Regions from separate parts of the Bacillus halotolerans genome, predicted to be linked through region 1. Evidence: riboswitches for the same ligand, from Rfam matches in the RefSeq annotation. Region 1 holds a riboswitch; the other holds the start of a gene.
What was found. Region 1 has a riboswitch for cyclic di-AMP ahead of kimA (potassium transporter KimA). Riboswitches for the same ligand answer to the same signal wherever they lie in the genome.
Positions count from the first base shown of each region.

Region 2: linked by a shared signal. The riboswitch ahead of ktrA (potassium uptake protein KtrA) and the one ahead of kimA (potassium transporter KimA) in region 1 are both predicted to bind cyclic di-AMP.

Region 1 covers NZ_CP029364.1:1,522,723-1,527,014, reverse strand. Annotated here, with positions in the region: gene DIC78_RS07780 (cellulose biosynthesis cyclic di-GMP-binding regulatory protein BcsB) at 1-1,596, shown strand, start outside; cyclic di-AMP (ydaO/yuaA leader) riboswitch at 1,733-1,877, shown strand; gene kimA (potassium transporter KimA) at 2,068-3,891, shown strand; gene DIC78_RS07770 (NUDIX hydrolase) at 3,949-4,292, shown strand, end outside.
Region 2 covers NZ_CP029364.1:3,111,971-3,116,262, reverse strand. Annotated here, with positions in the region: gene betB (betaine-aldehyde dehydrogenase) at 1-266, opposite strand, end outside; gene cudC (transcriptional regulator GbsR) at 466-1,008, shown strand; gene bslA (biofilm surface layer hydrophobin BslA) at 1,216-1,761, shown strand; cyclic di-AMP (ydaO/yuaA leader) riboswitch at 1,913-2,062, shown strand; gene ktrA (potassium uptake protein KtrA) at 2,134-2,802, shown strand; gene ktrB (Ktr system potassium transporter KtrB) at 2,809-4,146, shown strand; gene DIC78_RS15935 (YiaA/YiaB family inner membrane protein) at 4,182-4,292, opposite strand, start outside.

The DNA.
Region 1 (4,292 bases):
GGAACATCACTTGAACATTACCCATACCCATTTGCCCAATCGGGAAATACAGCGGAAGAGACTGCTATTGTCATTCCGGATAACCCGAGCTCGGCAGAAATTGAAGCGGCTGTCAAGACAGAAGGATACCTGAAAACTGCGGACAGCAGTGTCAGCATTTCGTTTGTGAAGGAATCTGAAGTGAAGCAAATCGACAAGCCGACCATTTTCATCGGAGTGGATAAGCATTGGAACGGCAAGGTGAAGAAGCTGATCAAACAAGCCGGCTTACAGGCAAAAGGAGAAAAACTTCTGCTTGCGGAGCGCGTGCTGAAAGCACAGGGCAAGCAGCAGCCGGTTCTGTTTGCACAAGCGGCATCTGATGATGTGCTCTCAGAAAAAATCAGCGCCATCGCCGATCAGACTTACACCGGCCAGCTAAGCGGGGAAACACTTTCAATTGGCAAGCTTCAGAAGGCTGAAAAGCAGGTAAGCAATAAGCTGACCCTTGAGAAATTCGGGGCAGAAGATATGACAATCGGAGCTGACAAAACATCTTCAGCACATTATTTTTATCCGGCTTCTGCGATGATAGACCAAAATCAATCAGCCAAGCTGTCGCTTAAACTAAAGAAATCGGAAACGATTCAAGCAGCCGCGGCAGAAAGCGGTTCAGCCTCTCAAGCAGCAGAGCTGAAGGTCCTCATCAACGGTCAGCCGCATTCAGTTCGCCTTGATGAATTAGGGAAAGAAGATAAAAACGGATACTATCATGTCACGCTGAAAGTAGACCCTGAGCTGCTGCAGAAAAACCGCTACATTGATATACAGTTTATCACCACGGGCTTAAAGGAAAACAACCCTTGCAACACAACGGACGAAGAGAAATGGGTCTTCATTGATAAAAGCAGCACATTGTCTTACACGATCAAAGGCACATCTCCGTCAGCCGATTTTCAAGAATGGCCGCTTCCATACGCCGGAAATCAGGAACAGACAACACTGATTGTGCTACCTGACAGCGTGAGCAAATCCAAGCTTAAGGAGCTTTCTCTCGTTACTGATTCCTTTGGAAGCGAAGCCCAGCAATCTTTCACAGTAAGGAAAGCATCTGAAGTTAAAGCGGAGGACGCGAAAGGCCGGAACTTAATTTTCATCGGCGGCATTAGCCAGTTCTCTCTTTTGAAAGAGAAATCTTCTGATCTGCTCGTGCCTCAAGCGAAAAACGGCTCGTTTGACGTGTCGGGCTTTGAAATGCTGAACGAGACGACGAAACAAGTGGCATTTACCCAAGCGTCTTTATGGGATTCAAATTATACGATGGCTGTTTTTGCGCCGCTGAAAGGAAATGGCGCGGCCGTCACAAAAGAAATCATCAGCTTTTTGAACAGCAATGATGACACGGCGACCGTCATCAATGAAACAAACAGCCAGCAGGTGTTTACAAACCACCAGCAGCTCAAATCGGAAACAAACAGTTCTGAAACAGAAAAAACAGCACAAGATCATGGGCAACAACTGCTGTATATCGGCGTGCTGGCTCTCATGATGGTAATTGCGGCAGCCTTCATTTGGGTAACCGTTAGACGAAGAAAGAGAAAGACAGACAGAGAATAAGGCAGAGGCTGTTATCAGCCTCTGTTTTTTTGTTTTTGGTTTAAATTTTCCATTTGTGGAACCTGTCATTTTATTTTTTTCTCCCGGCCGATAAGCCTCTTTACAACATACGTAAACGGGAGTATGATCTCTTTTAGAAAACAAATCGCTTAATCTGTAAACAGAGCGGGGGACCCATTTTAGCGGCATTTTGCCGCTCGGGGTGAATCCTTTTTAGGTAGGGCAAACTCTCATATGCCCGAATCCGTCAGCTAACCTCGTAAGCGTTCATGAGAGGAGATGAATGAAACCTGTGTTCGATGTTAAGGCACAGGGGCATCCGTTTGCCTCTGTGTTTTTTGCTGTTCAATTTTCAGGATGTAAATCGCATACAGAGACATCATAGCAGAAAGGGACTATTACAAAATGTGAGAACAGATGCGGATGTTTTATTGTTTTAATGAAAAATGAAATTAAAAGGGGAAGACATCGATGTATCATTCAATCAAACGTTTTTTGATTGGGAAACCGTTAAAATCACAAGCCGCAGGAGAACAAAAACTGACGAAATTAAAGGCGCTTGCCATGCTCTCCTCAGATGCTTTATCATCTGTCGCTTACGGAACGGAACAAATTCTTATCATATTGGCGGCGGTAAGCGCTGCTGCATTTTGGTATTCCATTCCGATAGCGGTCGGCGTACTCATTTTGCTGCTCGCGCTGATTCTCTCATACAGGCAAATTATTTACGCTTATCCGCAGGGCGGCGGGGCGTATGTTGTATCAAAAGAAAACCTCGGCGAAAAGCCCGGGCTGATTGCAGGCGGTTCATTGCTTGTCGATTATATATTAACTGTAGCAGTAAGTATTTCCGCAGGGACGGACGCCATCACGTCGGCGTTCCCGGCACTGCATGATTATCATATACCGATTGCTGTTTTACTTGTTTTAGTGATTATGATTTTAAATCTGCGGGGGCTGTCAGAATCAGCATCGATTCTTGCTTACCCGGTCTATCTGTTTGTGGCGGCGCTTTTCATCCTGATTGCCGTCGGTCTTTTTAAGCTTATGACAGGACAAATTGATCAGCCAGTCCATCATACACCGATCGGCACACCGGTAGCCGGCATTACGCTGTTTTTGCTGCTTAAGGCTTTTTCATCCGGCTGTTCCGCGCTCACCGGAGTTGAAGCGATCTCCAACGCGATTCCAGCCTTCAAAAACCCGCCTGCGCGAAACGCGGCGAGAACGTTGGCTATGATGGGGATCTTGCTTGCGGTTCTGTTTGCCGGCATTACGGTACTTGCATACGGTTACGGGACGGCTCCGAAACCGAATGAAACGGTCATTTCACAAATCGCATCGGATACCTTCGGCAGAAATGTGTTCTACTATGTCATTCAGGGTGTGACATCGTTAATTTTGGTCCTTGCGGCGAATACGGGCTTTTCAGCCTTCCCGCAGCTTGCCTTCAACTTGGCGAGAGACCAATACATGCCGCGCATGTTTACAGTAAGAGGCGACCGCTTAGGCTTCTCAAACGGGATTATCTTTTTAGGTGTTGCCTCAATTGTGCTGATTCTGTTATTTGGAGGGCTGACGGAGCACTTAATCCCGCTATACGCGGTCGGTGTGTTTATTCCATTTACCCTTTCACAAACAGGGATGTGCATCAAATGGATCAAACAAAAACCAAAAGGCTGGATTGGAAAAATGCTGATTAACGCCTGCGGCGCATTGATATCGTTTATGGTTCTGTCCATCCTATTTGTCACGAAGTTTAATGTCGTATGGCCTGTTTTAATCTTTATGCCGATCGTCGTTTTTTTGTTTTTTGCGATTAAAAATCACTATACGGCTGTCGGTGAACAGCTTCGTATCGTAAACAAACAGCCGGAAGAAATCAAAGGTACGGTCGTGATTGTGCCTGTAGCCGGCGTCACGACCGTCGTGCAAAAATCTATTCAATACGCGAAGTCACTGTCAGATCAGGTCATTGCCGTTCACGTGTCGTTTGACAGAGAACAGGAAAAGAAAGTGGAAAAACGCTGGGAAGAGCTGAATAATGGAGTGCGTCTCGTCACGCTTCACTCTTCGTACAGAAGCCTGGTCCATCCGTTTGATAAGTTTTTGGAAACTGTTGAAGCAAAAGCGAAGAAGAAACAGTTTTCTGTCATGGTGCTGTTCCCGCAATTTATCACAAAAAAACGCTGGCACACCATTCTGCACAACCAGTCAGCCTTCCTGCTCAGAGTCCGGCTGTTCTGGAAGAAGGACATAATCGTTGCCACATTGCCGTATCATTTTAAAAAGTAAGCAGCTCAGACCAAGGGACATCTCCTTGGTCTTTTTTAAATAAAGGGGAAAATGGCGATGTATACGGAAGGGGCATTTGTCATAGTGACAAACACAAAACGGCAGATTCTGCTGGTCAAACGAAAAGACGTTCCTTTATGGGATTTGCCGGGCGGACGGGTTGAATCAGGAGAAACCCCGGAGGCAGCGGCGGTCCGGGAGGTAATGGAAGAAACGGGATATCTGATAGAGCCTTCCGGGAAATTGGGTGTCTATCAAAGACCTAAGTTTCAAGACGAACAGCATGTGTTTGCAGGGAACATAACAGGCGGACAAGCGATAGAAAACGGCATGGAAACGGCCGGGATGAAGTGGTTTTCGCCAGAGCGTCTGCCGCTTTTGATGGTGCCAAACCGGAAAAT
Region 2 (4,292 bases), 1.6 Mb from region 1:
GATTCGAGCTCAGCCAGCTCGTCTAGATCGCGTCTGATTAATTCCGCAATTTTCAGAACTATTTTTCCGCGTTCAAGCCCTGAAAGAGAAGGCCACTCTCCTGCGTCAAAAGCTCTTCGTGCAGCAGCGATTGCTTTAACGGCATCCTCACGTCCGCCCTCGCTAACTGTTGCAATTTCTTCTTGATTAAATGGATTAATAATACTGCGGACCTGCCCTTTTTCGGCACTGATCCATTCACCGTCAATGTATAATGTTTGACTCATCTAAGTCCTCCTTGACGAAAATAAAGTTTGTTAAATAAAAATTTAATGTTTTTAACAACCTTAATCTAACATATGGTTTTTAAACTGTCAAAGCCCTAATTGTGATTTTCATTTTGACTTTTCTCTAGGTTTCGTTAAGATAAAGAACATAAAGAAATGACTTAACAAATTTAATTTTCTAAAGGAAAAGAGGGTCAGTATGGATGAAAATCCAGAATTTGCAGCTATAGAACAGGCACGGGATCTTGTTATTGACTCCATTGCTGAAACAATGGATCTTTACGGAATTACCCGAAGTGTCGGGATATTATATGGAACGATGTACATGCGGGACGAGATGACGCTTGACGAAATGCGGGAGGAGCTGCAAATGAGCAAGCCCAGCATGAGCACAGGTGTCAAAAAGCTTCAGGATTTAAATGTCGTGAAAAAGACATTTCACCGAGGCATCCGTAAGCACACATTTGTAGCCGAAAAAGATTTCTTTAAATTTTTCACAAATTTCTTTCCGCCAAAATGGGAACGGGAAGTTCAGGTGAATGTATCAGCAATTGAGGAGGCTCAGGCTGATTTACAAGAGATATTGCATAAGGAAGAACTCAATGAGGAAACGAAGAATGAAGCGCAGCGTTTATACGAGCAGCTGGAAAGTTCTAAAGCCTACTACGATTGGCTGAAACGTCTCGCTGAATCGGTGCAGAGCGGAGAGATCTTTAAATTTATACCAATTGAAACAAAATAATCGAAAAACGTCTGGAAAACCGGACGTTTTTTTGTTTTTCCGCTATATTTACTACAAATTTGAAAAATACGGGAAAAACACCCCATTTACTTCCATTTTATTTGATGGTAATTTTATGTAGGTAAAATTTGTATTTGGCCTTTAAGAGGAGGTGGAAAGCAGAGGCAGGCCTTTAATCTTTATCACTTATTAGGGGGAATTTTTGTTATGAAACGCAAGTTATTATCTTCTTTGGCCATCAGTGTATTAAGTCTCGGTTTACTCGTTTCTGCACCTTCAGCTTCTTTTGCAGCTGAATCTAAGTCATCTTCTGCTCATACTGAGTCTACGATGAGAGCCCAATCAACAGCTTCATTGTTTGCAACAATTAAAGGAGCGAGCAAAACAGAATGGTCTTTCTCTGATATCGAATTGACATACCGTCCAAACACGCTTCTCAGCCTTGGCGTGATGGAATTTACATTGCCAAGCGGATTTACAGCAAATACAAAAGATACGATGAACGGAAATGCATTGCGCGAAACACAGATCCTCAATAACGGTAAAACAGTAAGGGTACCTCTGGCTCTTGATTTATTAGGCGCTGGTGAATTCAAGTTAAAACTGAATAACAAAACGCTTCCTGCCGCTGGTACATATACTTTCCGTGCAGAGAACAAATCACTGAGCATCGGAAATAAATTTTACGCGGAAGCCAGCATCGAAGTGGCTAAGCGCAGCACACCTCCGACTCAGCCATGCGGCTGTAAATAATCACAGAGGGCCGGCTTAACGCCGGTCTTTTTTTTGACTCCTTTTCCTCTCCCTTTTCCCTCTATTTCCAGTTACCTTTTCACTTGTATTAAATTTAAATTGACAAACACTAGAAACAGGAGTAAATTCTTGAGTGTTCAATTTCATAAAGTCTCTTTTACCGCTTAATCAAACACGAACGGGGAAACCAATGATTGGCTGTTTCACAAAACGGCCTTGGGGTGAATCTTACTTAGTAAGAAGGGGTACTCTGAATCCCTAATCCGACAGCTAACCTCGTAGGCGTATACAGAGAGGAGGTCTATTTTGACCATTCTTTGTAATGGTCTTTTTTACTTCAAAACGCTAATTTTATTAAGGGAGTCTTGAACATTGGGAAGAATAAAAAACAAGCAATTTGCAGTAATCGGGCTTGGACGGTTCGGCGGAAGCATTTGCAAAGAGCTGCACAGAATGGGCCATGAGGTCCTTGCTATTGATATTAACGAAGAAAAGGTCAATGCCTTCGCTTCCTACGCAACCCATGCGGTCATTGCCAATGCCACTGAAGAAAACGAATTGCTTTCACTGGGAATTCGTAATTTTGAATATGTGGTCGTGGCTATAGGGGCTAATATTCAAGCCAGCACACTGACCACTTTGCTATTAAAAGAGCTTCACATTCCAAATATTTGGGTGAAAGCTCAAAATTATTATCACCATAAGGTGCTGGAAAAAATCGGCGCCGACCGCATTATTCATCCGGAAAAGGATATGGGCGTCAAAATCGCACAAAGTCTCTCTGATGAAAATGTCTTGAATTATATCGACTTATCTGATGATTACAGTATTGTTGAGCTGCTGGCAACACGAAAGCTGAATTCCAAATCCATTCATGATCTGAATGTTAGAGCGAAGTACGGATGTACCATCCTGGCAATTAAACATAATGGAGATGTTCGCCTTTCTCCTGCACCGGAAGAGGTGATTTACGAACAAGACTGCCTGGTGATGATGGGTCACAAAAAGGATATTAAACGCTTCGAAAACGAAGGGATGTAGACAAAGGTGGGACTTCATAAGGAAACTGTAATCAAGTGGGTTCGTTTTTCTCCCCCGCAAGTGCTTGCGATTGGTTTTTTTCTTACTATTATTATTGGCTCTCTTTTGTTAAAGCTCCCGATTTCTACTGCGAAGCCGTTGTCATGGATAGATGCCCTTTTTACAGCGGCTTCTGCTACAACTGTTACCGGGCTTGCAGTTGTTGACACTGGGACAGAATTTACGGTGTTCGGGCAAACTGTCATCATGGGTCTGATTCAAGTCGGCGGGCTTGGCTTTATGACATTTGCTGTTCTGATCGTCATGATTTTAGGAAAAAAAATCGGATTGAAAGAACGAATGCTGGTCCGGGAAGCCTTAAACCAGCCGACAATCGGCGGCGTGATAGGCCTTGTCAAAGTCCTGTTTCTATTTTCAATCAGTATCGAATTGATCGCCGCCCTGATCTTATCCATCCGGCTTGTGCCCCAGTATGGCTGGGCATCCGGATTGTTTGCCAGCGTGTTTCATGCAATATCGGCTTTTAACAATGCCGGTTTTTCTTTATGGCCGGATAATTTAATGAGCTACGTTGGTGATCCTGCAGTCAATCTTGTCATTACTATCTTATTTATCACAGGGGGCATCGGGTTTACGGTGCTATTTGACATCCTGAAAAATCGGCGTTTCAAAGCCTTTTCATTACATACAAAACTGATGCTAGCGGGAACGTTCGTTTTGAATATTGCTGCCACACTGATTATCTTTATTTTAGAGTACAGCAACCCCGGCACGCTTGGTTCCTTGCATTTGCCAGATAAACTGTGGGCTTCGTATTTTCAGGCAGTGACGCCGAGAACCGCGGGCTTCAACTCTGTGGATTTTGGCAGCATGAGAGAAGGCACCATTGTATTTGTCCTGCTGTTGATGTTTATCGGAGCGGGCAGCGCTTCAACGGCGAGCGGTATTAAGCTGACTACTTTTCTTGTGATTTTGATGTCTGTCATCGCTTATTTAAGAGGGCATAAAGAAACTGTTATTTTCCGCCGGACCATAAAATATCCGATCATTATTAAGGCCTTAGCAGTCAGTGTTATCAGTTTGTTCATCGTCTTTATAGGGATTTTCGCCTTGACCATTACAGAACAAGCGCCGTTTATACAGGTTGTTTTTGAAACTTTTTCAGCTTTCGGAACGGTCGGACTGACAATGGGGCTGACACCCGAACTGACAACAGCGGGGAAATGTATCATTATTGCGATTATGTTCATCGGAAGAATCGGTCCGTTGACGTTTGTTTTTTCATTTGCTAAAACAGAAAAATCAAATATTCGTTACCCTGACGGTGAGGTGTTTACTGGGTAATGTAAAAAAATCCGGCATATTACATGCCGGATTTTTTATGATTCAATATGAGATTGACTTTGTCTTTTTTCCTGCTCCGCGATGATATCATTATCTTCTGCGTTATCACGCGTCACTTTTTGTGTAAGGATCGCGCCGACCGCTAC